DNA from 3 places in the Actinoallomurus oryzae genome. Region 3 is predicted to be linked to each of the others. Evidence: riboswitches for the same ligand, from Rfam matches in the RefSeq annotation. Region 3 holds a riboswitch; each other region holds the start of a gene.
What was found. A riboswitch is a leader RNA that binds a small molecule or an ion and turns the genes downstream of it on or off. The one in region 3 is predicted to bind cobalamin.
Positions count from the first base shown of each region.

Region 1: it holds a riboswitch for cobalamin, as region 3 does, so the genes downstream of both, ABEA10_RS27395 (CbtB domain-containing protein) here and cobN (cobaltochelatase subunit CobN) in region 3, are expected to answer to the same signal.
Region 2: it holds a riboswitch for cobalamin, as region 3 does, so the genes downstream of both, nicT (Nickel transporter NicT) here and cobN (cobaltochelatase subunit CobN) in region 3, are expected to answer to the same signal.

Region 1 is NZ_BAABHF010000029.1:4,936-15,042, reverse strand. It holds gene ABEA10_RS27435 (cobalt-precorrin-6A reductase) at 92-841, opposite strand; gene cobF (precorrin-6A synthase (deacetylating)) at 913-1,674, shown strand; gene ABEA10_RS27425 (enoyl-CoA hydratase/isomerase family protein) at 1,752-2,504, shown strand; gene ABEA10_RS27420 (AMP-binding protein) at 2,501-4,027, shown strand; gene ABEA10_RS27415 (acyl-CoA thioesterase) at 4,024-4,443, shown strand; gene ABEA10_RS27410 (amidohydrolase) at 4,443-6,029, shown strand; gene ABEA10_RS27405 (GNAT family N-acetyltransferase) at 6,029-6,475, shown strand; gene ABEA10_RS27400 (TetR/AcrR family transcriptional regulator) at 6,472-7,128, shown strand; cobalamin riboswitch at 7,296-7,450, shown strand; gene ABEA10_RS27395 (CbtB domain-containing protein) at 7,490-7,705, shown strand; gene ABEA10_RS27390 (CbtA family protein) at 7,737-8,375, shown strand; gene ABEA10_RS27385 (ribonucleoside-diphosphate reductase subunit alpha) at 8,590-10,107, shown strand, end outside.
Region 2 is NZ_BAABHF010000016.1:179,556-189,662, forward strand. It holds gene ABEA10_RS11505 (Fur family transcriptional regulator) at 1-233, opposite strand, end outside; gene ABEA10_RS11510 (metal ABC transporter substrate-binding protein) at 333-1,277, shown strand; gene ABEA10_RS11515 (metal ABC transporter ATP-binding protein) at 1,281-2,072, shown strand; gene ABEA10_RS11520 (metal ABC transporter permease) at 2,077-2,958, shown strand; gene ABEA10_RS11525 (metal ABC transporter permease) at 2,955-3,893, shown strand; gene ABEA10_RS11530 (metal ABC transporter permease) at 3,890-4,717, shown strand; gene ABEA10_RS11535 (superoxide dismutase) at 4,934-5,536, opposite strand; gene ABEA10_RS11540 (MerR family transcriptional regulator) at 5,581-6,108, opposite strand; gene ABEA10_RS11545 (FAD-dependent monooxygenase) at 6,180-7,682, shown strand; cobalamin riboswitch at 7,753-7,920, shown strand; gene nicT (Nickel transporter NicT) at 7,947-9,035, shown strand; gene ABEA10_RS11555 (SCO4651 family lipoprotein) at 9,327-10,107, opposite strand, start outside.
Region 3 is NZ_BAABHF010000045.1:115,090-125,196, reverse strand. It holds gene ABEA10_RS35705 (WD40 repeat domain-containing serine/threonine protein kinase) at 1-1,283, opposite strand, end outside; gene ABEA10_RS35700 (Gfo/Idh/MocA family oxidoreductase) at 1,343-2,350, opposite strand; gene ABEA10_RS35695 (AMP-binding protein) at 2,452-3,261, shown strand; gene ABEA10_RS35690 (VOC family protein) at 3,264-3,653, opposite strand; gene ABEA10_RS35685 (helix-turn-helix domain-containing protein) at 3,658-4,506, opposite strand; cobalamin riboswitch at 4,595-4,727, shown strand; gene cobN (cobaltochelatase subunit CobN) at 4,788-8,432, shown strand; gene ABEA10_RS35675 (Fur family transcriptional regulator) at 8,594-9,043, shown strand; gene katG (catalase/peroxidase HPI) at 9,036-10,107, shown strand, end outside.

The sequences.
Region 1 (10,107 bases), on a different contig from region 3:
GCGGCAGGTCGACGCCAGCGGTCCACCGAAGAGGCGGGCGGACGAAAACCGGCATTCAGCGGCCAGAGGAATGTCGGGGAAGGCCGTCCGATCAAAGCCCAGGTGATGCGCCGGTCCGAAGGAGTCGTTCCAGCCAGGTCTCGGCGGCGTCGACGGTCGTCACCGCCGGCGCGGCGGGCATCGGTGGACGGTCGACCATGACGACCGGCAGGCCCAGCAGCCGGGCCGCGGTGAGCTTCGCGGCGGTCATCTCGCCGCCACTGTCCTTGGTGACGAGCACGTCGACCGCATGCCGCCGCATCAGTTCCAGTTCCCCCTCGACGGTGTACGGGCCGCGCGCCAGCAGTACGGTCGAGCGCGGTGGCAGCGGAGGCGGTGGCGGCTCGACGGACCGCACGAGGAACCAGCGGCGGTCGTCGCCCGCGAAGATCGGGAGGCCGTCCCGGCCCGTGGTGAGGAAGACCCGTTCCCCGGGCGGATCGGCCGCGGCCGCGAGTGACGGCACCCGGCGCCAGTCGTCGCCCGGTCCCTCGTGCCAGCCGGGCCGGCGCAGGACGAGCAGCGGGACGCCGGTCCGCGTAGTCGCGGTCACGGCCGAGACGGTGATCTCGGCGGCGAACGGGTGTGTGGCGTCGACCACCGCGTCGATGCGCTCGGCGACAAGCCAGGCGGCGAGCCCGTCGGTGCCGCCGAAGCCGCCGACGCGGGTACGGCCCGCCGGCAGCGCGGGCTCGGCGACCCGTCCGGCCAGCGAGGTGATCACGTCGAACCCCGCTCGCCGGGTGAGCCCCGCGGCGAGCCGCCGGGCCTCATTCGTGCCGCCGAGCAGCAGGACGCGCATCCCCGCATGGTAGGGCGCGTCCCGAATGCCCCCCTGTGTCGGCGTCGGCCGAAACCGACACACTGAGCGGCATGAGGCAGATCATCGTGATCGGCATCGGCGCGGGGGATCCCGAGCAGGTGACCGTGCAGGCCGTGAACGCTCTCAACCGCGTCGACGTGTTCTTCGTGCTCGACAAGGGCGCGGTCAAGCAGGAGCTGACCGACCTCCGGCAGGAGATCCTCGACCGGTACGTGCGCGATCGCGACTACCGGATGGTGTGGGGGCGTGACCCGGATCGCGACCGTACGGCCTCCGCGTACACCGAGGCCGTGGACGACTGGCGCCGCCGCCGCGCCGACGTCTGCGCGCGGCTGATCGCGGACAACCTGGAAGACGGGGAGACCGGCGCGTTCCTGGTGTGGGGCGACCCGGCTTTGTACGACAGCACCCTGGCGATCCTCGCCGACGTCCGTGAGCGCGGCGACCTGCCGTTCGAGATCGAGGTCGTCCCCGGTATCAGCAGCGTCTCGGCCCTCGCGGCGCGGCACGGAACCGGACTCAACCAGGTCGGCGGGGCGGTGCAGATCACGACGGGCCGGCGCCTCGCGCGAGGGTGGCCGGCCGGCGCGGACGACGTGGTAGTGATGCTCGACGCCCACACCGCCTTCGCCGAGCTGACCGAGCCCGATGCCGAGATCTTCTGGGGCGCCTATCTGGGCACCCCGGACGAGATCCTCGTGTCGGGCCCGGTGTCCGAGGTCGCCGATCGGATCGTGTCGCTGCGCGCGGAGGCCAGGCGCCGCAAGGGCTGGATCATGGACACCTATCTGCTGCGCCGCCGGTCTCGTTGACGCCCGACGAGGGCCCCGCATAGCCTATCGATCGATCGATAGAGGCCTTTGCGCCGGTCAGAGCACGGGGGGACGCGGTGACGTCTGTGGTGGAGTTCGCCGTCGAAGACGGCGTCGCGCGGATCCGGCTCAACCGCCCGCACCGGCTCAACGCCGTGGTCCCCGAACTGGTGGACCAGCTCGTACGCGCCCTGGCGCGGGCGCGGGCGGAGCGGGTACGGGCCGCCGTGCTGGCCGGCAACGGCCGGGCGTTCTGCTCGGGCCATGATCTGAAGGCCGAGGCACCGGTCCTGGAGGCCGGGGCGAGCCGCGAGCGCCTGGACCGCATCCAGGAGGTCACGCGGGAGATCCGGCGCGCTCCGTTCCCGGTGGTCGCGGCGGTGCACGGGTACGCCCTGGGCGCGGGCTGTGAGTTCGCCCTGGGCTGCGACCTGGTGGTGGCCGCCGAGAACGCCAGGTTCGGCTTCCCGGAGGTCGGAGTCGGGCTGAGCGTGACGGGTGGGATCTCCCGGCTGCTCACGTCCGCCGTCGGCGCGCTCAAGGCCAAGGAGCTCATCCTGCTCGGCGAGCACTTCGGCGCCGCGGAGGCCGCCCGGTACGGGCTGGTCGCCCGGGTCGTCCCTGACGGCGAGCACGAGCGGGCCGCGCTGGAAGTCGCCGCCGACCTGGCCGCCAAGCCGCCGTACGCCCTCGCCCTGGCCAAGCACGCCATCGACCAGGGCATCGACGGCACGGTCGAGGACGCGTTCGCCCGCGAGGTCGCCGACGCGCAGCTCACCGAGTACGCCGGTGAGGCGGACCGGGCTCAGGAGGAGTGGCGCGGCCGATGACGATCACGGATGTCGCGACACTGGTAGTGCGGGCCGCCGAACGCCGGCCCGACCGTACGGCGTGGACCTTCGACCAGACCGGGGAGTCGCTCACCTTCGGACAGGTCGCCGACCGCAGCGCCGCCCTCGCCCGGACGCTCGCGGGGCTGGGCGTACGGCGCCGGGACCGGGTGGCGGCACTCCTGCCGAACATCCCGGACTTCCCGCTGCTGTGGCTGGCCCTGGCCCGCCTCGGCGCGACCCTGGTCCCGGTCAACCTCAACTACCGCTCGCACGACGCCGGGCACGTGCTGACCGACTCGGGGGCGAAGCTGCTGGTCACCACCGGCGCACACGCCGAGCTGGCCGACCGGCTCGGCGTACCGGTCCACTACCTCGGCGACCCGACGCCGGAGGCGGAGGCTCCGCTGGACCGCAGCCGGCCCGAGGACCTGCTCAACATCCAGTACACCTCCGGCACCACCGGCCTGCCCAAGGGCTGCCTGCTCTCGCACCGCTACTGGACGGCGCTGGCCGACAGCATGGTGACGGCCTTCCCTCACCTGGGGGAGAACGACGTCATGCTCACCTGCCAGCCGTTCTCCTACATCGACCCGCAGTGGAACGTCCTGGCCGGGCTGCGTTCCGGCGCCCACCTGGTCGTGCTGGACCGGTTCCACCCCGCCGCCTTCTGGGCGAAGGTCCGTGAGTACGGCGTGACCTACTTCTACTGCCTCGGCATGATGCCGGCGCTGCTGCTGCGGATGCCGTCCGACCCGCGCGACCGCGACCACGCGGTGCGCGCGATCCAGTGCTCGGCGATCCCGCCCACGCTCCACCGCGAGCTGGAGGAGCGCTGGGGCGTGCCCTGGTACGAGGCGTTCGGCATGACCGAGACCGGGGCCGACCTGCGGGTCGAGCCGGACGACCACGACGAGACCGTCGGCACCGGCTGTATCGGACGGCCGCTGGCGCACCGCGACGTCCGCATCGTCGACCCGGCCGACGAGCCGGTCGAACGCGGCTCGGTCGGCGAGATCGTCCTGCGCGGGATCGGCCTCATGGACGGCTACCTCGGCCATGAGGAGGCGACCGCGCGTGCGTTCCGCCGCGGCTGGTTCCACACCGGTGACCTGGGCCGGATGGACGAGCAGGGCCGGGTCTACTACACCGGGCGGCTCAAGGACATGATCCGGCGCAGCGGGGAGAACATCTCCGCCACCGAGGTCGAAGAGGTCCTGCTGCGGCATCCGGCCGTCCGCGCCGCGGCGCTGGTGCCGGTCCCCGACGAACTGCGGGGCGAGGAGGCCAAGGCGTACGTCGCCACCGACGGCACGGTCTCGGCCGCCGAGCTGGCCGCCTACTGCGACGAGCGCCTGGCCTACTTCAAGGTCCCGCGCTACTGGGAGCTGCGCGACGAACTGCCGATGACGGCCTCCCAGCGCGTGGCCAAGGGCGCGCTGCCCCGCGAGGCCGCCGGCGCCTACGACCGGGCGACGCGCATGAGCGGGCGGGTACGTCTGGTCAAGGAGGAGGACACATGAGCGAAAAGGCCCACTTCGCGTGGGACAGCCCGGTCTTCTTCGACGAGATGGACCCCAACGGAACCCTGCACAACAGCCGCTTCGCCGTCCACGTCGAGCGGGCCCTGTCGGCCTGGAACGAGGCCGAGGGCATGGGCTGGCGGCGCCTGGAGGACCGGCACGAGGACCTGCGGTACGCCGTACGCGCGTTCGCCATCGAGTTCCACGCCCCGGTCGTGGCGCCGGGTGCGATGCGCGTCGAGCTGTGGCTCGACCGGGTCGGCACCACCAGCGCGGTCCACCGCTTCCGCTGCGCGAGCCCCGCCGGGGCGCCGGAGTTCGCGACCGGCCGGCGCACCATCGTCAAGATCGGCTCTTCGGGCGCCGAGCCGTGGGGCCCGTGGTTCCGTGCGCTCGCCGAGAGGTACGTGACCTGATGCGCATCGACACCATCCTGACGAACCTGTCGGCCGTCACGGTCGACCCGGCCCGTCCCTCGGCCCGGCGTATCGGCATCCACCACGGCCGGATCGTGGCCCTCGACGACGAGCTGGACGGCGTCACCGCCGCCGACGTCGTCGACCTGGCCGGAGCGACGGTCGTGCCCGGCTTCGACGACGCGCACAACCACATGATCCTGTTCGGTCTCTCACTGACCGAGCTCGACCTGTCCACCCCGCCGATGCACACCCTGGAGCAGGTGTACGACGCGGTCGCCGAGCGCGCTCGCAGCCAGCCGCCGGGCACCTGGATCATCGGCTCCGGCTACGACCAGAACAAGCTCGGCGGCCACCCGCACCGCGACCGCCTGGACGCCGTGGCACCCGACCACCTGGTCTGGCTGCGGCACACCTCCGCGCACATGTCGGTGGTGGGCGGCCGGCTGCTGCGTGAGATCGGCGACCGGCCGCCGGACGGCGGCGTCGTCCACCCCGACACCGGGCTCCTGGAGGAGGCGGCCCAGCAGCTCGTCCGCGACCTGCGGTACCCGCTGCCGCGCGAGCAGCTCGTTCAGGCCATCGCCGCCGCGAGCGAGCGCTACCGCGCCGAGGGCATCACGTCCTGCACCGAGGCCGGTATCGGGCTGGGCTGGATCGGCCATTCACCGACCGAGGCCGCCGCCTATCAGGACGCCCTCGACGGCGGCGCACTCGGCGTCCGGGTACGCCTGATGGTCACCGGCGACTCCACCCACCCGATCGAGGGAGCCCCGGGCGCGCTCGGGCTCGACCTGGGGTTGCGTACCGGGTTCGGCGACGACCGGCTGCGGCTCGGGGCGGTGAAGGTGTTCGCCGACGGCTCGCTCATCGGACGGACCGCGGCGATGCACGACGACTACGCCGACCAGCCCGGCAACCGCGGCTACTTCCAGCTCCCCGCCGAAGAGCTGCGGGAACGCATCGTCGGCGCGCACGCGGCGGGCTGGCAGGTGGCCGCGCACGCCATCGGCGACCGCGCCATCGACCTGGTCCTGGACGCCTTCGAGGAGGCGCAGACCCGGTTCCCGCGCCCCGATCCCCGGCATCGCATCGAACACTGCGGGGTGGCCGGCCCCGGTCAGGTCGCCCGCCTCGCCGAGCTGGGCGTCATCCCGGTGCCCCAGCACACCTTCGTGGGCCAGATCGGCGACGGCATGCGCGCGGCGCTCGGAGAGGAGCGCGTGCGCTGGTGTTACCGACACCGTTCCCTCCTGGACGCCGGGCTCGTCGTCCCCGGCAGCTCCGACCGGCCCGTCGTACGCGGGGCTCCGCTCCTCGGCATGCGCGCCATGGTCGGCCGCCGGACCGAGAGCGGCCGGCCGTTCGTTCCCGAGGAGGGAGTCACCCCCCTGGAGGCGCTGCACGCCTACACACTCGGTTCGGCCCGCGCCGCGTTCGAGGAGCGCCGCAAGGGCAGCATCACCCCCGGCAAGCTCGCGGACCTCGCCGTACTGTCCGCGGATCCCACGTCCACCGCCACCGAGGACATCGCCGGCATCCGCGTGCTGGCCACCCTCGTCGGCGGACGGCTCGAGGAGGTCTGATGCCCGTACGACCCGCGGAACCCGCCGACTTCGAGGAGATCTGCGCCCTGCTGCTGGCCCACGCCGCGCACGAAGGCGTCGCCGACCGGGTGCGGCTGGACCGGCAGGAGACCTACGAGGCGCTGTTCGGGGAGCATCCGGTCGCCTGGGCCCACATCGCCTCGCCGCCGGACGAACCGGACGCCGTCGCCGGGTTCGCGCTGTGGTACCCGACGTTCTCCTCCTGGGACACCCGGCCCGGCATCTGGCTGGACGACCTGTACATCAAACCCGAGTACCGGCGGTACGGCCTCGGCCGCGAGCTGCTGTCCGCCCTGCGGTCGCTGACCCGCGGCCGCCTCGAATGGGACGTCGCGCACGGCAACGACGCGGCGGAGAGCTTCTACCGGAGCATCGGCGCCGAGCCCGTCGGCGGCTGGACCCGCTACCGGTGGAACGTCCGGTGAGCCGGCCGCCCCAGCCCGACGGCCGGGTCCGCGCCGCCGCGGTGGCGCTGTTCGCCGCCAAGGGCTTCCACGGGACGGGCATCCGTGAGCTGGCCGACGCGGCCGGCCTGTCCTCGGCGACGCTCTACCACTACATGGGGACCAAGGAAGACCTGCTCGTCGACATCATGCAGACGAGCCTGGACCGGCTGCTCACCGCGGCGGGCCAGGTCCTGACGGAGTCACCCTCACCGGTGGCCGCGATGAACGGCCTGGTGCAGACCCACGTCGTGGCTCACGCTCTGCGGCGGTCCGAAACGCTCGTGGTCGACACCGAGCTGCGCGCGCTCTCGCCGGAGCGCCGCCGTCCGATCGTCGCGCTCCGCGACGAGTACGAGGACCTGTGGGAATCGGTCATCGAGAAGGGCCAGGCGGCCGGCACGTTCCAGGTCCCGGACCCCTCGGTGGCACGGCTCGCCCTGCTGCAGATGTGCAGCGGCGTCGCCAACTGGTACACCTCGGGCGGCCGGCACGCCCTCGCCGAAGTCGCCGAGACGCACGCCCACCTGTCCCTGGCCATGCTCGGCGCCGCACCGGACCCCGGCCTGCCGCCCGCCGGCCACTACATCCGCCTGGTCACCGGCGTCTGGGGCGACGACGCCACCGCGGGCTGAGACACGCCCTAGGAGGCACGGCCAGGCGGCGCAGCACTCCCTGACCGGCGGTCGCCGTCTCGGCCCCGCGCGGGTCGAGCGGTTCGTCGTCACCGGGAAAGCGGGCCTGCCGGGTCGCGGCGGTGGCCGCGTGGGTGACCAGCAGAGACGAACGGCCATGGGGTGCGACCTCCCGCGATGTTGACGGTCCGGAACGCCGGTCGTACGCTCCGGACGAACGTGATGGTAAGAGGAAGCCGGTGCAAATCCGGCGCGGTCGCGCCACTGTGATCCGGCCCACGGGCCGGGAAGTCAGACCCTCCGCCGTCAGAAGCGCTCCACCCGTGACAGGGACGCCGGATCCCTTTAGGAGGCTCTTGCGATGACCACCTCGACGCTGCCCACCACCCGTACGACACCCCTCGTCGTGCCGGGCGCCCGGGCCGCTCTGTGGCTGTTCGGCACCGTGCTGCTCTGCCTGGCCGCGTACTACTTCATCGGCGTCGACCAGGGCGCCACCTCGGTGTTCGGCGACAACATGTACATCCACGAGTTCGTGCACGACGCGCGTCACTTCCTCGGGTTCCCCTGCCACTGATCCCGCGACACCGCACCCGAAGGAGTACGCCGTGGAACGGCGATTCATCGTGCGTGGGCTGCTCGTTGGCGCGATCGGAGGGATCCTGGCGTTCGTCTTCGCCCGGATCTTCGCCGAGCCGCAGATCCAGGCGGCCATCGACTACGAGAGCGGGCGCGACGCCGCCCAGGCCCTGCTCGACAGGGCGGCGGGCATCACCCCCGAGGCCGCGGGGTCGGACCTCTTCAGCCGTACGGTCCAGGCCAACGTGGGGATCGGCGCCGGCGTCATCGTGTTCGGTGCCGCGATGGGCGGCCTGTACGTGGTGGCCTACCTGCTGGCCTGCGGCCGCACCGGGAACCTGCGGCCACGGACGCTGGCGCTGCTGGTCGCCCTCGGCGGCTTCCTGGGCTTCTACCTGATCCCCTTCGTCAAGTACCCGGCCAACCCGCCCGCGATCGGCCACGAGGAGACGATCCGCGCGCGGGGCGGCCTGTACCTGCTGATGGTCGGGTTCTCCATCGCGTTCCTGGTCCTGGCGGTCTTGCTGTTCTCCTTCCGCCTGTACTCGGTGGCCGCCCAGGCGATCATGTGGGCCGCGATCGGCCTGTGCTTCGCGCCGATGGCCGAACGCCTGCTCGCCCGTGCGGCCGGTGAACCCCGGTCCGTGGAGGCACCGGCCACGGCATAAGGCCCGAGCGAGAAGACTCCCGGCAGGTCGGCCGCCGGGAGTCTTCGGCATGCCCGCGTACAGGGGCACAGCGATGACGCACCCAACATCTAGGGGTGCTGTGGTGTGGATGCCACTACATGTATGGTTCTCGTGTTCCTTGTGTGCCTGTTGCCTCTGCGGCAATCGGTGCCAGAGGGAACCCAGTGAAAGAAGCTCGCGAGGAAGAGAGCACGTGACACAACAGCTCATCGCGCCGCCCGCGTCGGACGGCGATCCGGAGCGCACGCTCGCCGTGGAGATCGAGCGTGCCTGCGCCGGTCTGCCGGACGCCGACCCGCTCCGCGTCGGCGACGCCGGCGACCTGGCCGAGGCCGTACGACGGGCCGCCGCGCTGGTGATCACCGACCCTGCCTACTCGACGGTGGCGGCGCGCCTGCTGGCCCGGTCGATCGCCGAGGAGACCGGGCCGGTGACGTTCACCGAGTCCATCGCGGCGGCCTATGAGCAGGGGCTGCTGAACGAGGAGACCGCCGGGTTCGTCGCGCGCGAGGCGGCGGCGCTGGACGCCCTGGTGGACCACGGCGCGGACGACCGGTTCACCTACTTCGGGCTGCGTACGGTCTATGACCGGTACCTGCTGCGGCATCCGACGACGCGGCGGGTGCTGGAGCGGCCCCAGCACTTCTTCCTGCGCGTGGCGTGCGGACTGGCCGAGAACGTGGGGGAGGCCGCCGAGCTGTACGGGCTGATGTCGCGGCTGGCGTACCTGCCGAGCTCGCCGACGCTGTTCAACTCCGGCGCCGCCCGCCCGCAGCTGTCCTCCTGCTTCCTGCTCGACTCACCGCGCGACGAGCTGGAGGCGATCTACGAGCGGTACGGGCAGGTCGCGCGGCTCAGCAAGTACGCGGGCGGGATCGGGATCTCCTGGAGCCGGGTCCGCAGCCGGGGATCGCTGATCCGGGGCACGAACGGGCACTCGAACGGGATCGTGCCGTGGCTGCGGACCCTGGACGCGTCGGTCGCCGCCGTCAACCAGGGCGGGCGGCGCAAGGGCGCCGCGTGCGTCTACCTCGAACCCTGGCACGCCGACGTCGAGGAGTTCCTCGAACTGCGCGACAACACCGGCGAGGACGCGCGGCGTACGCACAACCTCAACCTGGCCAACTGGGTGCCGGATGAGTTCATGCGCCGGGTCGAGGCCGATGAGGTGTGGTCGCTGTTCGACCCGAAGGAGGTGCCGGAGCTGGTCGACCTGTGGGGCGAGGAGTTCGACCGGGCGTACCGGGCGGCCGAGGCCGACGGCCGGTCCGTGCGCCAAATCCCGGCGCGGCGGCTGTACGGCGCGATGATGCGCACCCTCGCGCAGACCGGCAACGGCTGGATGACGTTCAAGGACGCGGCCAACCGCGCCTGCAACCAGACCGCCGAGCCCGGCAACGTGGTGCACCTGTCGAACCTGTGCACCGAGATCCTGGAGGTCACCGACGACTCCCAGACCGCGGTGTGCAACCTCGGCTCGATCAACCTCGCCGCGCACCTGACCGACGACGGGGTCGACTGGGCGGGTCTGCAGGCGACGGCCCGTACGGCGGTGCGGTTCCTGGACCGTACGATCGACCGCGGCCTCTACCCGACGCCGGAGGCCGCGAACGCGAACCGGCGGTGGCGGCCGGTCGGGCTCGGCGTGATGGGTCTGGCGGACGTGTTCTTCCGGCTCCGGCTGCCCTTCGACTCGGCCGAGGCGCTGGCC
Region 2 (10,107 bases), on a different contig from region 3:
GCCTCGGCGAGGGCTGACAGGGCCCGGTACACCGTGGACATCCCGACCCGGTGCCCCTGGCCGGCCAGTTCGACGTACAGCTCATGCGCGCTGACCGGGCGCTGCCGGTGCTCGACCGCCTCGAGTACCCGTCGCCGGCGCTGTGTCGGCGACAGGCCGGCCGAGCGGAGCCGCTCGGCGACGTCCTCGTCGGCGCGGGGCTCGCGGGGTGCTGTGGTGGGGTCCGGTCCCATGGCTCGACGGTACGGACATCAATCGATATTGACAACCATTACCATTAAGACGACTATGGGATCGGTTTTCATTACCAACTTAGCGATACGGGAGATACGTTGCGCATCCGAACTGTGCGGCTGGCCGCACCTGCCTTCGCGGGGCTGCTGGCCGCGGCGACGGCTTGTAGCGGTTCCAGCTCGGCGAGCAACACCGACACCACGGGCGGAAAGTTGAAGGTGGTCGCGACGACCACGCAGGTGGCCGACTTCGCCCGCAACATCGGGGGTGACAAGGTCAAGGTCACCCAGATCCTCAAGCCGAACGTCGACCCGCACGACTACGAGCCCTCCCCTGCCGACGTCCAGGCCATCGCCGAGGCCGACGTGGTCGTCGAAAGCGGCGTAGGCCTGGAGAAGTGGCTCGACCAGACCATCAGCTCGGCCGGGTTCCACGGCACCCGCGTCGACTCCAGCAAGGGCGTGCCCATCCGCAAGGGCAACGGCACCGACGAGGAGGCCGCCGGCGACCCCCACATCTGGCACAACCCCAAGAACGCCGAGATCATGAGCGGCAACATCGCCGCCGCCTTCTCCGCCAAGGACGCCAAGGACAAGGCGACCTACGACGCGAACCTCAAGACCTACGACGCCAAGCTCGACCAGCTGGACTCCTGGATCACCCAGCAGATCGACACGGTGCCCGCCGACCAGCGCAAGCTCGTCACGAACCACGACGCGTTCGGCTACTACGTCGACCGCTACCACCTGACGTTCATCGGCTCGATCATTCCGAGCTTCGACACCTCCGCCGAACTGTCCGGCAAGCAGTTGTCCACCCTCGCGGCCAAGATCAAGACGACCGGAGTGAAGGCGATCTTCTCCGAATCCTCACTGCCGCCCAAGACCGCCGAGGCCATCGGGAAACAGGCGGGCGTCAAGGTCGAGGCCGGCGAGGACTCCCTGTACGGCGACACGCTCGGCCCTGCGGGCTCGCCCGGCGCGACCTACCTCGACATGGAGCGCCACAACACGACCACCATCGTCAACGCGCTGAAGGGCTGAGCCGTGGACAACCCCTCCGCGAAGGAGCTGAAGGCCATGGGGATGGTCCCGGCGCTGGATCTCGACGAGGTCGGCGTCGCGTACGGGCCGGCGCTCGCGCTGGAGAACATCGACGGCACGGTCGCCCCCGGCGAGGCCGTCGCCCTGATCGGCCCGAACGGCGCCGGCAAGTCCACACTCATCAAGGCGATCCTCGGCCTCGTCCCCCTGGCCTCGGGCCGCGTCACCGTGCTCGGCACCACGCCCGCCGGGGCCCGCCGCGACGTCGCGTACGTGCCGCAGGCCGACATGCTCGACCCGGAGTTCCCCATCTCGGTCGGGCAGGTCGTGCTGATGGGCCGGTACCGGCGGGTCGGCTGGCTGCGCCGCCCCCGTGCCGCCGACCGGGAGGCGGCGGCACGGGCGCTGGAACAGGTCGGTCTCGCCGACCGCGCGAAACATCGCTTCGGGACCCTGTCCGGCGGGCAGCGGCAACGCGTGCTGCTCGCCCGTGCCATCGCCGCCGAACCCCGCCTGCTCCTACTCGACGAGCCGTTCAACGGCGTCGACGCCGTCAGCGAACAAGCTATCCTCGACGCGATCGCCACCCTCAAAGCCGACGGTGCGGCCGTGGTGGTCTCCACCCACGACCTCGCCCTGGCCCACCTGGCCTGCGAAGAGGTATGCCTGCTCAACCGGCGTCAGTACGGCTTCGGCCCGACACAGGCGACCCTGACCCCCGAACGGCTCCGCGCCACCTACGGCGGGCATGCGCTCGAGCTGCGCGGCGACCGCGTCATCGTCGCTCACTCCTAAGCCCATGAATCAGATCTTCATCGAACCGTTCACCTACCCGTTCATGGCCCGCGCGCTGGTCGAACTGCTCATCCTCGGCGCGCTGGCCGGCACGGTCGGGGTGGTCATCCTGCTGCGCCGGCTGGCGTTCATGACCGACGCCCTCACCCACACCGTCTTCCCCGGCGTGGTCATCGGCTACCTGCTCACCGGTGAGGGCGGCATCTTCTGGGGCGCGCTGATCGCCGGCGGCCTCACCGCCGTACTCCTCACCCTGTTGACCCGCCACCGCGCCGTCACCGAAGACACGGCCCTGGCCGTACTCCTCACCACGTTCTTCGCGATCGGTGTCGTACTCGTCTCGCGGGAGTCCGGCTACACCGCGGATCTGACCGCCTTCCTGTTCGGCCGGATCCTCACCGTCACCGAGCAGCAGCTCACCGAGACCCTCGTGGTGACCGTGCTGGTCATCGCCGCGTTGGTAGTCCTTCGGCGGCCGCTGATCGCGCGTGCTTTCGACCCGGAGGGTGCCCAGGCGGCCGGCTACCGGATCGGCGCGCTGGACCTGGCCACCAACGCGATCGTCGCGCTCGTCGTGGTCGCCTCCGTACGGGCCGTCGGCACCGTCCTGGTCATCGCGCTGCTCATCGTGCCCGCCGCAGCCGCGCGAGCGGTCTGGGACCGGCTCGCCGTCATCATTCCCCTCGCCGCCGTCCTCGGCGCACTCGCGGGCTGGAGCGGCCTGGCCATCAGCTACGACGCCTCCATCCACCACGGACTGCGGCTCGCCTCCGGCGGCACGGTCGTGCTCGTCCTCATCGCCTTCTACCTGGTCGCGCTCGCCGCCGCGGCAGTCGGCCGCCGGATCCATACCGCACGGCTCCGTACGACAGGGGAGGCCTCGTGACCGCCGTCGACCGCGCCATCATCGAGGCCGTCGTGCTCGGCACGGTCGGCGGGCTCATCAGCGTCCAGATCGTGCTCCGCCGGCTGCCGTTCTTCACCCTCGCCATGACCCACGCCACCTTCCCCGGCGTCGTCCTGGCCGCCATCGCCGGAATCAACCTGTACGCCGGCGGCGGCCTGTTCGGCGTACTCATCGTGCTGGGCATCCTGGCCCTGTCCCGCCGCCGCGAACAGGACACCACCACGGCGATCGGCGTCATGCTGTCGGCCGGGTTCGCACTCGGCGTCGTCCTGCTGTCCGCTCAGTCCGGCTTCTCCAAGGACCTCAGCGCCTACACCGTCGGTCAGATCTTCACCGTCGGTGACAGCGACCTGGTCGCCGTCGCCGTGGTCGGCGTGCTCGTCGTGGCCCTGCTCGGGGTCGCGGGCCGGCAGCTCACCTTCCGCGCCTTCGACCCCGGCGGCTACGCGGCCGCGGGATACCGGCCCACCGTGATCGACATCGCGCTGCTCCTGACGGTGGAGGCGGTCATCGTGGTCGCCGTACCCGCCGTCGGTGCCATCCTCGCCGTCACCATCCTCGTCGCCCCCGCCGCCACCGCCCGCCTGTGGACTCATCGCATACCCGCCATAACCGCTGTCGCGGTCCTCACCGGATCGACCGGCGGCCTCATCGGCGTACTCGTCTCCAACAGCTACGACGTCGCCGCCGGTGGCGCGATCACGGTGGTGACGGGCGCACTGTTCACGCTCTCCCTCGCCGTCACGACGGCACGGCGCGCCCGGGTCTCGCGACGCCGAAGCGGATCACGCGGCAGCGTGCCGCCTCTGCCGGATCGCCACCGAGGAACGCGGCGCGATGTTCCGCCGGCCCTCCCTTGCATCGGCCACATGAGTGAAAAACGAAAATTGTTGTCAATCAGGAGAGACCGATGACCGGGTTCGGCGTCCGGGCGGCAGCCGAGTTGATCTTCACGGGAGCGACCTGCGGAAGCCTCGGTGTCCAGGTCGTCCTGCGGCGCCTGGCGTTCTTCACCGAGACACTCGGCCATGTCGCGTTCCTCGGCATCGTCGCCGCCACGATCGTGGGCTCGGATATCAAGCTGGGAGCCGCGGTCGCCGCGGCGGGCGCGGTGGCGCTGTCCGGCCGAGGCCGTATCGCCTCCGGTCAGCCCGGCCGGCAGTCCGGGATCCTGGTCAGTGGCGCGCTGGCGCTCGGCGTCGTGCTGATCTCCAGCCGGCAAGGCTTCAGCAAAGACCTGACCGCAGCGCTCGTCGGATCACCTTTGACCGTCACGACCGGCGACATCGTGGTGGCAGGCATCGTGGCAGCATGCGTCGTAGCGGTGCTCGCGGCCGTGCACAAGGAACTGCTGCTGGCCGCCTTCGATCCGCACGTGACACAGGCTTTCGGCTACCCTGCCCGTCTGATCGACACGGGACTGCTGAGCTTGCTCGCGGTCACCGTGGTGACCGCCGCCCCGGCGATCGGCGCCACCCTGCCACTGGCGCTGCTCGTCGGCCCGTCCGCCACCGCCCTGCTGTGGACCCGCCGGGTCGTGCCCGCCACGGTACTCGGCGGCCTGCTCGCGGCCGGATCAGCCGCGGCCGGGCTCGTACTCTCGCTGCACTACCGCCTCGCGGCCTCCGCGGCCAGCGCCATCCTGTGCGGAGCGCTTTTCCTGCTCACTCTCGCCGCCGTCCGCCTCGGCCACCTGATGGCCGTGTTCACCCGTAGACAGGCGGCCGGGCCGATCTGACGGCCGAACCGCACCGTCCGGACGAATATCACGACGAGGGGCGAGAAATGCGACCCGGTACGGGTCGGTGAGGGAATGCACCGCGCTCAACGCGGTTGCATCCTGATGCAGATCGATCTCGATCAACCATCGCGGCTCCCGCGATGTGGGCGGCGCCCGCCGGACCGGCAGAGACATGTTCGCAGCACGATCACCGGTTCGGCGGGCGCCGCGGTCTCATTTGGCGCGGGCCGCCTCGAAGCGCGCCGTGACGTCGCTCCAGTCGACCAGCGACCACAGCTTCTGGACGTAGTCGGGGCGTACGTTGCGGTACTGCAGGTAGTAGGCGTGTTCCCAGGCGTCGAAGACCAGCAGCGGCGTGGTGTTCATCCCGACGTTGCCGTGGTGGTCATAGACCTGCTCGACCACCAGCCGCCGGCCCAGCGGCTCCCAGGCCAGCACCCCCCAGCCCGACCCTTGAACGCCGGAGGTCGCGGTCGACAGCTGCTTGGCGAACGCGTCGAAGGATCCGAAGTGCTCATCGATCGCCGCGGCCAGCTCACCGTCGGGCCGGTCCCCGCCGTCCGGGGACAGGTTGTCCCAGAAGATCGTGTGCAGCACGTGCCCGGACAGGTTGAACGCGAACGTCTTCTCCAGCCCGACCAGACCCCCGAACCGCTCGGACTCCCGGGCCTCCTCCAGCCGCTCCAAGGTGTCGTTGGCGCCCTTGACGTACGCGGCGTGGTGCTTGGAGTGGTGCAGCTCCAGGATCTCCCCGGTGATCGCGGGCTCCAGCGCCGCGTAGTCGTAGGGCAGATCCGGCAGTGAGTAGGTAGCCATGGGAGCACTATTGCAAATAGGTTGCAGCTACATCAAGCTTGCAATTACTCGCCACTGCACGCGTGTGCGAGCCCCCATGTCACGCGGCCCGTGGACGGCACCGGTGGTGACCGTCCCGCCAGGTTTAAGCCAGCCGCTCCGCGGGTGCCGAGTGCGGCGTTGACGGCCTGGCCGAGTTCGGCGCGCAGGTGGGTGCATTCGCGTACCGGATCCGCTTTCGGGCAGGTGAGCAGGTGTTCCAGGAGTTGCTGGGCGGCCTGCAGGTCGTGGATCCGCTTCGTGATCGTCTCGATTGAGGCGATCAATACCTCTCGCCCCGAGGGCTCGCCCGAGTCCGGGGTCTCGGCGATCAGCGCGGCGGTGCCGGTCAGGCTGACCAGACCGCGGTGGTGCAGTCGCTGGATGAGCGCGAGGCGGCGCAACTCCGCCTGACCGTAGTGGCGCACGTTCCCCCGGCGCTCGGCCGCGGGGAGTAGGCCGAGGTCGTCGTAGTACCGCAGCGTCGATACCGGCACATCGAAGCATCGGGCGACCTGGCTGATCGAGTAGCGCTCGTCTTCCACCCCCGTCATCTTGCACTCAAGCCGACTTGAGCGTGCAGCGTTGTCGCCCATCGCCCCGAGAGACGTGATGGAGGTAGGCGATGAATATCGAGGAAGTGCCGGTGCTGGTGGTGGGCGGCGGGCCGGTCGGCCTGACGACGGGGATGTTCCTCGCCCACTGGGGCGTCCGGCCACTGGTCATCGAGAAGCGAGACGCGATATCCACGGTGCCGCGTGCGAGCACGAGCCTTCGCACCCTGGAGGTCTTCCGCTCCGTCGGCCTGGGACCGGTGCTGGAGCAGGTCGGCTGGGAGGGCGGCCCTCCCCTGCGGACGGTGTTCAAGGACCGTGGGCTCGGCGTCACCCTCCACGAAGGACGGCTGCCTGCGCCGTACGCCGAGCGGCTCAAGACCTGCAGCCCGGTGAACCCACGCCTCGTCCTGACCCACGACCAGGTTCAGCGCCTGGCGCTGGCGGAACTCCGGCGCCACGGCGGCGAGGTCCGGTTCGGCGTACGGCTGGTCGACCTCGCCGCCCATACCGATCACGTACGTGCACGGGTCGTCGATGTCGCCACGGGCCAGGAACGACAGGTCAGGGCCGCTTACCTCATCGGCGCCGACGGGGCCGGCAGCGACGTGCGCGCCAGGCTGGGGATCACCATGCCCGACCGCAGCGTCATCTCCCATCTGAACACCGCGTTCTTCCGCGCCGATCTCGGGCCCGTCCTGCGGGATTGGGGGACGCACATGTGCTTCGTGCGCAACGACGCGGTCTACGCCACGTTGATGTCGAAGAACGGCCTGGACCAGTGGTCCTCGCACATCATGGACTATCCGGGCAAGCCGGACGGTCTCGCCGACCTGACCGAGGCAAAGACGCTTGAACTGCTGTCAGCCGCGATCGGGGACGGAACGATCCCCATCGAACTGCACACCGTCAACGCGTGGGAGGCCGCCATCGGCATGGCCTCCTCCTTCCGGCAAGACCGCGTCTTCCTGGCCGGTGACGCCGCCCATGTACAAAGCTCGGCAGGCGGACTCGGCATGAACACCGGAATCCAGGACGGGCACAACCTCGCCTGGAAGCTCGCCGCGGTCCTGCACGGGCCGTTCACCCCGGCGCTCCTGCGCACCTACGAACCCGAACGCCAGGCCGCCGCCCGGGCCTCCCTGTCTCTCTCCCGCCGAATGCATCAGGGCTACCAGTCGCTGGAAGGCGACCCGGACACTCTGTACGACAAAGCCGCCGTCGACTACCTGCGAGGCATGATGTTCTACGGCTATCCCCCACACGACGGCACCATCAATGTCCTGGACGACATCGTCCGGCCCGGCCACCGCTTCCCGCACCGCTGGACAAGCCCCGCCGGCCAGGTCTCCACGCTCGACCTGATCGGCTCGCACTGGACCCTCTTCACCCCAGCCGATCGCCGGCGATGGCGAACGGTGACCGGTTCAGCCGGCGTCGACCTGCCCGTCCACGTGCTTCCCACGATGGACGACACCGCCCTCGTCAGGCCCGACGGCTTCGTGGCCTGGCACGGCACCTCACGAAAGTCGCTCCTCGACGCTCTCCATGACCTGGGACTGAGGCACCAGTGACCGACACGCCCTGACGACTCTGCGCGGCGGGTGCATGATCAACCAGCCTTGCAGGCTTCGTGCTTCCGTCGTACGTTGTGAGCGCCGTGGTGTTCGGGAAGCCGGTGAAGGACCGGCGCGGCCCTCGCCACTGTGATCGGGTGCACTGTCCACGCATGCCACTGGGCCCGTTGGGCCTGGGAAGGCGGGCGGTGCGAGACCCGTCAGCCAGGAGACCGGCCACGGCACCGACGCAGTCGTCCACGAGGTGCTGGAAGGCGAACCATGACCTCCCGTCTGTCCACGGTCCTTTCCGCGTTGAGCAGACGGGACTGGCTCCGTCTCGCCGGGCTGCTCGGCGTCATCGCCGCGCTGCACGTCGTCGCCTGGGGCGTGCTGATTCTGCTGGTCGCGCCCCAGCATTACACGATCGGCACCAAGGTCTTCGGCGTCGGTCTGGGCGTCACCGCATACACCCTGGGCATGCGCCATGCCTTCGACGCGGATCACATCGCCGCGATCGACAACACCACCCGCAAACTGATGGCCGACGGCAAGCGCCCTGTGTCGGTCGGGTTCTGGTTCGCGCTCGGACACTCGAGCATCGTCATCGCGATGGCCGCGCTCATCACCCTGGGCACGCACATCGCCGGCACTCTCATGAACCAGGACTCTGAGACCCATCAGACACTCGGGCTGATCGGTACGAGCATCTCCGGCGGCTTCCTCTATCTGATCGCCTTCCTCAACCTGCTCGCCCTGATCGGCATCCTGGCGGTCTGGCGCACGATGCGCCGTGGCGAGTTCGACGAGCAGGCGCTGGAGGCACGGCTGGACCAGCGCGGTTTGTTCAACCGCTTCCTCGGCCGCCTCCTGCGCGCCATCGGCCACCCCGCCCAGATGTATCCGATCGGCCTGCTGTTCGGCCTCGGCTTCGACACCGCCACCGAGATCACCGTGCTCGTCCTGGCCGGCAGCGGCGCCGCCGGCGGCCTGCCCTGGTACGCCATCCTCATCCTGCCCGTGCTCTTCGCCGCCGGAATGAGCCTGTTCGACACTCTCGACGGCACCTTCATGAACTTCGCCTACCACTGGGCCTTCGCCAACCCGGTCCGCAAGGTCTACTACAACCTCACCATCACCGGCCTGTCGGTCGCCGTCGCGTTCGTCATCGGCACCATCGAAATCGTCGGCCTGCTCCACGACGACGCAGGCCTGGACAGCCCGGTGACCAACTGGGTCGCCGGGCTGAACCTGGACAACGTCGGCTTCATCATCGTCGGCCTGTTCGTCGCCGTCTGGGCCGCCGCGATCGCCTACTGGCGGCTGGCCAAGGTCGAGAACCGGTGGACCTCACGACCCGACGAGGGCTGACGCGTCGTTCATCGGTTTTCCGGGATACGGCGGCTGACATCGGCGGCGTAGGTCATCCAGTCGCCGGAGGATGCGCGTTGCCGTTGGACTGCGAATTTGATGTGGATGCCGAGCATGCGGGCGAGGATGGCGGCGGGGACCTCGGTGGCGAGTTGGAAGAGGCGGTGGAACGGGTGGGGCCGGGCTGGATGCCGATCTGGTGGAGGCGTTCGGCGAGGCGGTAGAGGCTGATCGGCCGGCCGGGGCGGCCCCACGGGTCATCCTTCCCGCGGGCGCCGCTCGGGCTGAGCGTCAGATCGGGATGTTCTTCGTGGCAGGGCCGGGGAGGTTCTTCAGGTCGTTCGAGGGCGGCGTGGTGATCGAGACCGGGGTGTCGAAGGTGGAGTAGTTCATGGTCGCGTTGATCCGGTGCTTCGCCCCGCGTTTGCCGACCATGTTGACCTTGCGGACCAGTTGGTGGTCGTCGATCCAGACTTCGAAGTACGGGGTGGTGCCGAACGGTCCGTAGACCGCCTGTGCCTCGGTACGTTCGGTGGGGTCCAGCTTGGCCAGCGCCTCGCTGAGGGCGAACGTTCCCTGGTAGCGGGTGGTGGCGGTCCCGCCCGTCGTCTCCCGGCCGACCAGGTGCACGTCCTTGGACGCGGTGAACATCCTGGCGTGCAGCAGCGGGTCCGGCTGGTGGATCTGGGCCAGCAGGGCCACGACGTAGGTGTCGGTCGGCTTCAGCCCGCTGAGCGGGATGCCGATCCAGGATTTGTGGATGACCTCGAGCAACTTCCGGTTCTTGATGTACAACTTGTCCCCGAGCAGGAGCTGGGTCGAGTCCGAGGTGGCGTTCCCCTCCTCGTCAAAGAAGGGGACGGCGTACTTCAGGGCCTGGTCCTTCGACCGGCTCGTGATCTCGCCGAACAGGTGTTTCCTGGTGCTGCCCACGACGGTGGAGACGGAGACCGAGGCCTGGTAGGTCTGCACGGAGCGGAGCCGTTTCGCCGCCTGGTCCAGCGCCTCAGCCGCCGTCACGGGCGAACCCTCGACGCGGCTGGTCTTCTTCCCGCTTCCGCTCGCCGAGCAT
Region 3 (10,107 bases):
AGGACCCCGGAGTCTCCGCCGAACGCCACGACGTCGCCGTCCGGGCTGAACGCCGTCTGGTCGAAACCCTCGGGGTCATCCGGCTGCGCGCCCGGGACGGACGGAGGGGATTCGGATAGCAGGATCGACGGCGTTGCAGAGTGAGCACTCGCGGGCGAGCCGACCGAGGCGGTATGGATTCCGACATACAACACGGTGACGCCCAATATGGCGAGAGTCGTGATGGCCAGGACTCGGACTCGGCCGGCCTTGGTGACCGGCGGCCGTGGGCGGTGAGGTGTGGCGGGTGCGGGAGGGACCCAGCGATCCCGGTCCGGATCCGGGTGGGGGACCCTCCGTACGGGAGAGTCCTCGACCGGGTCGGCCGGGCCGGTGGTCTCCGGCGGCGACGGCGCGGTCGGCTTCTCGGTGACCGCGGGCACGATGGCCGGTCTTTCGGCGGTGGTGGCCTTGGTCGTCGCGCCGCCTGGCTCATCGCGCAGGATCTCGGCGAACTGTTCGGCGACCTGTTCCGCACTCGGGCGTCGTTCCGGATCACGGCGCAGCAGCCCCGTGATCACCGGCGCGAGCGGACCCGCGCGTACCGGCGCCGGCGGGTCCTGGGTGAGCAGGGTCAGCAGGACGGTGGCGTAGTCCGGGCCCTCGTACGGCGGTCTGCCCTCTGTCGCGTTGAAGAGCGTGGCGCCGAGGGCCCACAGGTCGGCGGCGGGACTGGCGGCGGCGTTCTCGGCCTGTTCGGGGGCCATGAACGCCGGGGTGCCGGTGACGTCTCCGGGTTCGTCGGTGCGCTCGCCGACCCGCTGGGCGACGCCGAAGTCGGTGATGACGATCCGCCGGTCGCTGATCAGGATGTTGGCGGGTTTGAGGTCACGGTGGACGACGCCGGCCGCGTGCGCCTCCCGCAGCGCCTCCAGCGCCGCCCTCCCGATCTCGGCGACGCGCCGGTACGGCAGGCGTACCTCTTCTTTGAGGATGTCGGCGAGTGAACGGCCGGGGAGGAGCTCCATGACGATGATCGGGACGCCGTCGTCGTCGATGACGTCGAAAATCGTGATGATCCCGGGATGGCTGAGCCGGGCGGTGGCACGCGCCTCCTGCAGTGCGAGCGTGCTGAGCTCGGCACGTTCGTCATCGTCGAGGCCGGGCGGCAGAGTGACCTCTTTGATGGCGACCTCGCGGTCGAGCATCTCGTCATGACCGCGCCAGACCGTGCCCATGCCGCCCTGCCCGATCACCTCGATCAGGCGGTAGCGCCCGTTGATCAGCTGACGCCCTTCATCCATGACCCCACCCATGATCGGCTTCGACGGGAGAGAGACACCGGGGGTTCCCGGTCACCGCCCTAGCGAGTGCGGCCCAGCGCCGTCTCGATGACCTCCAGGCCGGCGACGGCGTCGTCCAGCGTGACCGGAGGGGGTGCCTCGCCGCGGATCGCGGCGGCGACCGCCGGATAGAAGTCCTGGTAGCGGCCGTGCTCGGTGGGGTGCGGCTGGGTCCGGCCCGGGGTGCCGAGCAGGCCGTACGCCTCCGGCGGTGTCACGCCGAACCCGGGGTCGTCCGGTGTCCGGCCGTCGCGGAGCTGGGCCTCCTGGCCGTCCAGCCCGTACGAGGTGTACGCCGCCTTGTCGCCGAGCACGCGGAAGCGCGGGCCCAGGTCGGCGCAGATGGCGCTCATCCACAGGTGTGACCGGACGCCGTTCGCGTGGGTCAGGGCCACGAACGCGTCGTCGGCGGCCTCCGCGCCCGGGCGGCGGACGTCGATCTCCGCGTGGACCGAAGACGGCGGGCCGAACAGGGTGATCGCCTGGTCGATGAGGTGTGACCCCAGGTCGTACAGGACGCCGCCGGCGGCGGCCGGGTCGGCGGTCTCCTTCCAGCCCGGCTTGATCTGCGGGCGCCAGCGGGTGAACCGCGACTCGAACCGCAGCACCCGGCCCAGCGCGCCCGACGAGCACAGCCGGGCGACCGTGCGGAAGTCGCCGTCCCAGCGCCGGTTGTGGAAGGGGACCACGAGCGGGCCCCCGGCGAGCGACCGCGCCTCGGCCGCGGTCGGGGCGACCGGCTTGTCGACCACGACCGGCAGGCCGGCGTCGAGCGCCGCGCGAGCGAGGGAGACGTGCGAGCGGTTCGGCGTGGTGACCACCACCAGGTCGTATCCGCCCGCCCAGATTGGGTCCGTACGGTCCAGGATCTCCGTGTCCGGGTACCGGCTGCGGACGCTCGCCCGCCGGTCGGGGTCGGCCGTCACGACGGCGGCCAGTTCGAGTTCCGGCGCGGCGGAGATGAGCGGAGCGTGGAAGACGGCACCTCCGGTGCCATAACCGATCAACGCGACCCGAAGGGTGTCCACAGATGGCCTCCTCAGAATCTATTTGATCACGCTCCGGGTCTGTCCCGGCACGGCCGCCCGGCCTAGTGTCGCTGGGGGGCCCACGATGGGGAGGAGCGCGCATGCCCGGACCATCCCCGGATGCGAATCTGGCGGAGGTGCTCAGGCAGTGGACGCACGCGTTCGGCTGGTCTGAACGGGCCGCGTTCCTGTGCGGTGACGACGTCTACACCCACGGCGAGGTGCACCGGGGCGCGGCCCGCGTCGCGTCACTGCTGCGCGCGTACGGTGTCGCGCCGGGCGACCGTGTGGCGATCGCGCTGCCCGGCTCGATGGAGCTCGTCTGGTCCTTCCTCGGCGTCGTACGCATCGGCGCGGTCGCGGTGCTGGCCGATCCGGACGCCTCGGCGCTGCCCCCGGCGGCCTTCGCGGTCTGCATGCCCGGACGCCATCCTCATACGATCACGCCGGTCGAGCTGATCAGCGCGCTGCCCGCCGCGGCCTCCGCCGACCCGCACCCGGTGATCCCCGACGCGCCGGCGTACGGCCAGCACGCCGCGACGTACGCCCACCGCGACCCCGAAGAGTCCTACCTGGCGATGGAGCCGTTCGGGCTGCGCGAGAACGACGTGCTGTTCTCGGTGTCGAAGACCTACGACCCGGTCGGCCTGCGCAACACGATCTTCCTTCCGCTGTTCACCGGCTCGTGCGCGATCCTCGACTCACGGCAGCGCTCGATCCCCCTGGTCGCCGAGGGGGTGCGGCGGCACCGTGCCAGCGTGTTGCTGTCGACGTCGGCGTTCCTGGGCCGCCTCGCGGCGGAGCGGCCGCAGGGCGACTTCGCGCCGCTGCGGCTCGCGGTCTCCCAGGGGACGGCGCCACCACCGAGCCGCGTCGAGCAGTGGCTCGGCTGCCCGGTGGTGACGCCGTAGGGTCAGCTCCCCGACCCCGCGTAGGTGCCGAAGCTCCAGAAGACGCCCTCGGGGTCGCGCACGGTGAAACCGCGCCCGTACGACTCGTCGAGCGGCTCCCGTACGACCGTGGCACCGGCCGCGCACGCCCGCTTGAACAGGCCGTCCACGTCATCGGTCACGACGTAGACCGATCCGGTGCCGGCCGGCAGACCGGCGATGGAGCTGTCCTCGCGGGAGGAGCTGCCGAGCATGACGCCGCCGCCGAGCGGCCAGCGGAGTTCGGCGTGGTCGACGCGGTCGCCGTTCTCATAGACGGCGACGCGTTCGAAGCCGAAGGCGTCGACCAGGAACCGGATGGCGGCGTGGGCGTCGGAGTAGCGGAACGACGGCCAGATCATGGTTTCGCTCATGGCCCTATCGTCCGCCGGGGTCCTCGCCTCCGTCTTGGATGAATGGGAGGTCCTCGCCGGTCAGCCACGCCGAGGGCGGGCAGCCGCAGAGCTCGTTCCACTCGCGCGCCAGGTGCGCCTGGTCATAGAAGCCGCACACGGCCGCGACCTCGGCGAGCGCCGGCCGGTCCGGCCGCGACAGCAGCCGCTTGGACCGCTGGAACCGTACGACGCGTGCCGTCTCCTTCGGCGTCAGGCCGTACTCGGCGGTGAACCGCGCGGCCAGGTGCCGCCGGCTCCAGCCGACCTCGGCGGCGATGTCCGCGACGCGCGCCCGGCCGCCGCTCCGTGTGATCAGCCGCCAGGCGTGGCGCAGCTCGTCCGGAGGCGCGCCCGGCCGGTCGGCGTCGTGGGACAGCACGTCGTCCAGGACGGCGAACCGTGCGGGCCACGACGGCGCCTCGGCCAGGCGTTCGACCAGCGGGCCCGTCCGCGTCCGCAGCAGCCCGTCGAGCGGGACGACCGCCGACGCCAGCTCGCCGGCCGGCATCCCCAGCAGCGCCCTGGCCCCCTGAGGGGTGAGGTCGAGCTGGACGCCGTACTGGTCGCCGTCGTGCTCGATCAGCACCGGGCGCGTGTGCATCCCCCCGGCGAGCGCCGCGAAATCCGCCGCGTCCGAATGACGGCCGGGCTGCGTCGTACGGGTCGGCTTGCCGAGGCTGAGCACCACGGTGACGTACTGCGAGGGCAACCCCCGGTGTGTGCCCGCCGGCAGACCCTCGTAGCGATAGCCGGAGTAGCGGGCGACCAGCGGCGCGACGCGCGCCGGCGGTGTCACGTCGGCACGCTCCGCGGTGAGAGCCGAGCTGCTCATGTCCACCACCGTAACCGCGACGAACGGCACGTAGCGCCCCTGCCGCGGCGAATCTCCCTCTCGTAGACTGGCCGCGCGACGGCGAGGGAGGGAACCCGGTGGGAGTCCGGGACTGTCCCGCAACTGTGATCGGTGAGTGCACCCGCGCGTACGGTAGCCCGGCTTCACGGCGACCTGCTGGAAGGCCGCGGGTGTGCGGTGACCCGAGAGTCAGGAGACTTCCCGCCGTCGGCGATCGGCACCCGAGCCGGGGCGAGGACCCCCGAGGGAAGGACCCACACGTGCGTGTCTTGCTGCTGTCCACCGCCGACACCGAGTTGCTGTCGGCCCGCTCCGCCGGGTACCTCACCGGCAACCCCACCCGGCTCGCCCTCGCCGACCTCGACGCCCTCTGCGCGGACGCCGACGCCGTCGTCGTCCGGCTCCTGGGTGGCCTGAAGACCTGGCGCGAGGGCGTGGAGGACCTGCGGCGGCGCGGCCTGCCGCTGGTCGCGCTGGGCGGCGAGGCCACGCCCGACGCCGAGTTGATGGCGCTGTCCACCGTTCCCGCCGGCGTCGCGGCCGAGGCCCTCGACTACCTGCGTGAGGGCGGCGTCGGCAACCTGCGCGAACTGCGCCGCTTCCTCGCCGGGATGCTGTCGCCGGGCGACGAGGAGCCCTGGGCGCCGCCGCAGCGGATGCCCGAGTACGGCGTGCACGGCGAGCACGAGACGCGGGCGGACCGGCCCACGGTGGGGATCGTCTTCTACCGGGCGCACGAGCTGTCCGGCAACACGGCGTTCGTCGACACGCTCTGCGAGCGGATCGAGGGGGCGGGCGGCAACGCCCTGCCGGTGTTCTGCGGCTCGCTCCGCTCCGCCGACGAGGGCCTGCTCGAGCTGCTCGGCCGTGCCGACGCGATCGTGGTCACCGTGCTCGCGGCCGGGGCCTCCGCCGAAGATGGGTGGGATGCCGGAGCGCTGGCGGGCCTGGACGTCCCGGTCATCCAGGGGATGTGCCTGACGACCTCGCGGGAGGTGTGGGAGGCCTCCGACGCGGCATTGTCGCCGATGGACGCGGCCATGCAGGTGGCCATCCCCGAGTTCGACGGACGGCTGATCTCGGTGCCGTTCTCCTTCAAGGAGGAGGGGCCCGACGGCATCCCGGTGTACGTCGCCGACCCCGAGCGCGCCGGCCGCGTCGCCGGCATCGCCGTGCGCCACGCACGGCTGCGGCACACGCCACCCGCCGAACGGAAACTCGCGATCGTGCTCTCGTCGTACCCGACCAAGCACGCGCGTGTCGGCAACGCGGTCGGCCTGGACACCCCGGTCTCGGCGGTACGCCTGCTGACCGCGCTCAAGGAGGCCGGCTACCAGGTCGGCGACCACCCCGCCGACGGCGACGAGCTGATCCACTCGCTCATCGCGGCGGGCGGCCACGACGTGGAGTGGCTGACCGAGGAACAGCTCCGCGCCGCGTCCGCCCGGGTGCCGCTGGAGGACTACGAACGCTGGTTCGCCTCGCTCCCGGACTCGCTGCGCGAGGCCGTACGGGAGCACTGGGGCGAGCCGCCGGGCGAGCTCTACACCGTGCCGGGAGGTCGGTCGGGGCAGGTTGGTCGGGAAGAAGCAGGTGACGAGATCGTGCTCGCGTCACTGCGGTTCGGGAACGTGCTGCTGATGATCCAGCCGCCGCGCGGCTTCGGGGAGAATCCGGTGGCGATCTATCACGACCCCGACCTGCCGCCGTCGCACCACTACCTGGCCGCCTACCGCTGGCTGGACGCGACCTTCGGCGCCGACGCCGTCGTCCACCTCGGCAAGCACGGCACGCTCGAATGGCTGCCCGGCAAGGGCCTGGGCCTGTCCGCGGAGTGCGCGCCCGACGCCGTACTGGGCGACCTGCCGCTGGTCTACCCGTTCATCGTCAACGACCCGGGCGAGGGGACCCAGGCCAAGCGCCGTGGCCACGCCGTCGTCGTCGACCACATGGTGCCGCCGATGGCCCGCGCGGACACGTACGGCGACCTGGCCAAGCTCGAACAGCTCCTGGACGAGTACGCCACGGTGCAGGCGCTGGACCCGGCCAAGCTGCCCGTCGTGCGCGCGCAGATCTGGACCCTCGTCCAGGCGGCCCAGCTCCACCAGGACCTGCACGTGTCCGACGAGCCGGACGCCGACGCCTTCGACGACTTCGTCCTGCACGTGGACGGGTACCTGTGCGAGGTCAAGGACGTGCAGATCCGCGACGGCCTGCACATCCTGGGCGACGCACCGGACCCGGAGCAGCGGGTCAACCTCGTGCTCGCGGTGCTGCGGGCCGCCCAGGTGTGGACCGGCGGATCCGGCGCGCTGCCGGGACTGCGCGCGGCCGTCGCCGCCCGGTACGGGCTGGAGGAGAAGGCGCTGCTGGCCGAGCCGGGCGCCCCGGCGGACGCGGGCGGCCTCACGGAGATCGCCGACGGCCCGGCCCGTACCGCCTCGGACGTCGTCGACCTGCTCGAGGCGGTCGCGCGGCGGCTCGTGGTCGGCATGGAGACCCTCGGGTGGGACGCGTCCAAGGCGCCGGCGGTCTGCGCCGAGGTGCTCGGGTCGGCGGATCCGGACGTCGTACGGCTGCTGGAGTTCGCGGCGCGCGAGGTCGTCCCGCGGCTGGAGGCCACGTCCGGCGAGATCGACGCCGTCCTGCACGCGCTGGACGGCGGGTACGTCCCGGCCGGACCCTCGGGTTCGCCGACGCGCGGCCTGGTCAACGTGCTGCCGACCGGGCGCAACTTCTACTCCGTCGACCCGAAGGCGATCCCCTCCCGCAACTCCTGGGAGGTCGGCGTCTCCCTGGCCGACTCGCTGATCGCCCGTCACCTCGCCGACACGGGGGAGTACCCGCGCAGCGTCGGCCTGACGGTCTGGGGCACCTCGGCGATGCGCACCCAGGGCGACGACATCGCCGAGGTCCTCGCGCTGATCGGCGTTCGGCCGGTGTGGGACGAGGCCTCCCGGCGGGTCACCGGCGTCGAGGTGGTCCCGCGCGAGGAGCTCGGCCGCCCGCGCATCGACGTGACGCTGCGCATCTCCGGCTTCTTCCGCGACGCGTTCCCGCACGTCATCACCCTCGTCGACGACGCGATCGCGGCCGTGGCCGAGCTGGACGAACCCGACAACCACCTGCGGGCGCACGCGTTGGAGGACGCACGCGAGCACGGCGACTGGCGGCGCGCCACGAGCCGCATCTTCGGCTCCAAACCGGGCGCGTACGGCGCGGGCCTGCTGCCGCTGATCGACGCGCGCAACTGGCGCGACGACGGCGACCTGGCCGAGGTGTACGCCGTGTGGGGCGGCTACGCGTACGGGCGCGGACTCGACGGGCGCGAGGCGCGCGGCGACATGGAGGCGGCGTTCCGGCGCATCACGGTCGCCGCCAAGAACCAGGACACCCGCGAGCACGACATCGTCGACTCCGACGACTACTTCCAGTACCACGGCGGCATGGTGGCCATGGTCCGTACGCTGACGGGCCGCAGCCCGGCCGCGTACGTCGGCGACTCGGCGCTGCCGGAGCAGGTGAAGACCAGGACGCTCGGGGAGGAGACCCACCGGGTGTTCCGTGCCCGGGTGGTCAACCCGCGCTGGATCGCGGCGATGCGCCGGCACGGCTACAAGGGTGCGTTCGAGCTGGCCGCGACGGTGGACTACCTGTTCGGCTACGACGCGACGGCGGGCGTGGTGGACGACTGGATGTACGAGAAGCTGGCCGAGGAGTACGTCTTCGATCCGGAGAACCGGGAGTTCATGGAGCGCTCGAACCCCTGGGCGCTGCGCGGCATCACCGAACGCCTGCTGGAGGCCGCCGACCGCGACCTGTGGGCCGAGCCGGATCCCGAGACCCTCGACCGCCTCCGCGAGACCTACCTGCGCCTCGAAGGCGACCTCGAAGGCGGCGAGTAGCGGGCCCCGCTCGATGGTGATCTTGAAAGGCGAAGGGTAACGGGCGTCGCACGTCACGGTGAAATGTCGTGGCGAAAGGGGCGACCATGGGCCGGTGCGGGTCTAGACTTGCGTCGTTCGTTGTCTTGGACCATTCGCGTTATGAAGGTAGGTCTGGCGCCATGACCGCATCCCAGACTCCCACCCCCGCCGAGGAGTTGCGCGGTGCCGGCCTGCGCGTGACCGCCGCCCGGGTCGCGTTGCTCGAGACCGTCCGGCACGGTGACCACCTCGACGTCGAGGCGATCGCGTCCGGAGTGCGCGATCGCGTGGGCCATGTCTCCCTTCAAGCCGTGTACGAGGCACTCCACGCTCTCACCGCGGCGGGGCTCGTACGCCGCATCGAGCCGGCCGGCAGCCCGGCGCGGTTCGAGGGACGCGTGGGGGACAACCACCACCACGCCGTGTGCCGGTCGTGTGGTGCCGTCGCCGACGTCGACTGCGCGGTCGGCGATGCGCCCTGCCTGACAGCTTCCAACGACCAGGGCTTCACGATCGACGAGGCCGAGGTCATCTATTGGGGCCTGTGCCCCGACTGTTCCACCACAAATCGGAAGGATTCCCGTGGCTGACACTCCTGACGCCGTTGTTGGAGAGACGAACGAGAGCGCGGGCGGGTGCCCGGTCGCGCACGGGCGCGCGCCGCATCCCACCCAGGGCGGCGGCAACCGCGGCTGGTGGCCGGAGCGGCTCAACCTCAAGCTGCTCGTCAAGAACCCGCCCATGGCCAACCCCCTGGGCGAGGACTTCGACTACGCCGAGGCGTTCAACAGCCTTGACCTCGCCGCCGTGAAGCAGGACATCGCCAACGTCCTCACCGACTCGCAGGACTGGTGGCCGGCCGACTTCGGGAACTACGGGCCGCTGATCATCCGCATGGCGTGGCACAGCGCCGGCACCTACCGCGTCAGCGACGGCCGGGGCGGCGCCGGAGCGGGTCAGCAGCGCTTCGCGCCCCTCAACAGCTGGCCGGACAACGCGAGCCTCGACAAGGCCCGCCGCGTGCTGTGGCCGGTCAAGAAGAAGTACGGCCGGAAGATCTCGTGGGCCGACCTGATGATCCTGGCCGGCAACGTCGCCCTGGAGACGATGGGCCTGAAGACCTTCGGCTTCGCCGGCGGACGCGAGGACGCCTGGGAGGCCGACGAGGACGTCTTCTGGGGTCCGGAGACCGGCTGGCTGGACGACGAGCGTTACAGCGGCGACCGCGAGCTGGAAAAGCCCCTGGCCGCGGTGCAGATGGGCCTCATCTACGTCAACCCCGAGGGCCCGAACGGCAACCCGGACCCGCTCGCCGCGGCGCGCGACATCCGCGAGACGTTCGCCCGCATGGCGATGAACGACGAGGAGACCGTCGCCCTGATCGCCGGCGGTCACACGTTCGGCAAGACGCACGGCGCGGCCCCGGCGGACGCCATCGGCCCCGAGCCCGAGGGCGCCCCGCTGGAGGACCAGGGCCTGGGCTGGAAGAACACGCACGGCACCGGCAAGGGCCGCGACTCCCACACCAGCGGTCTCGAGGTCACCTGGACGCCCACCCCGACCAAGTGGGACAACACCTTCTTCGAGCTCCTCTTCGGCTATGAGTGGGAGCTGACCGAGAGCCCGTCCGGGGCGAACCAGTGGCGGCCGAAGG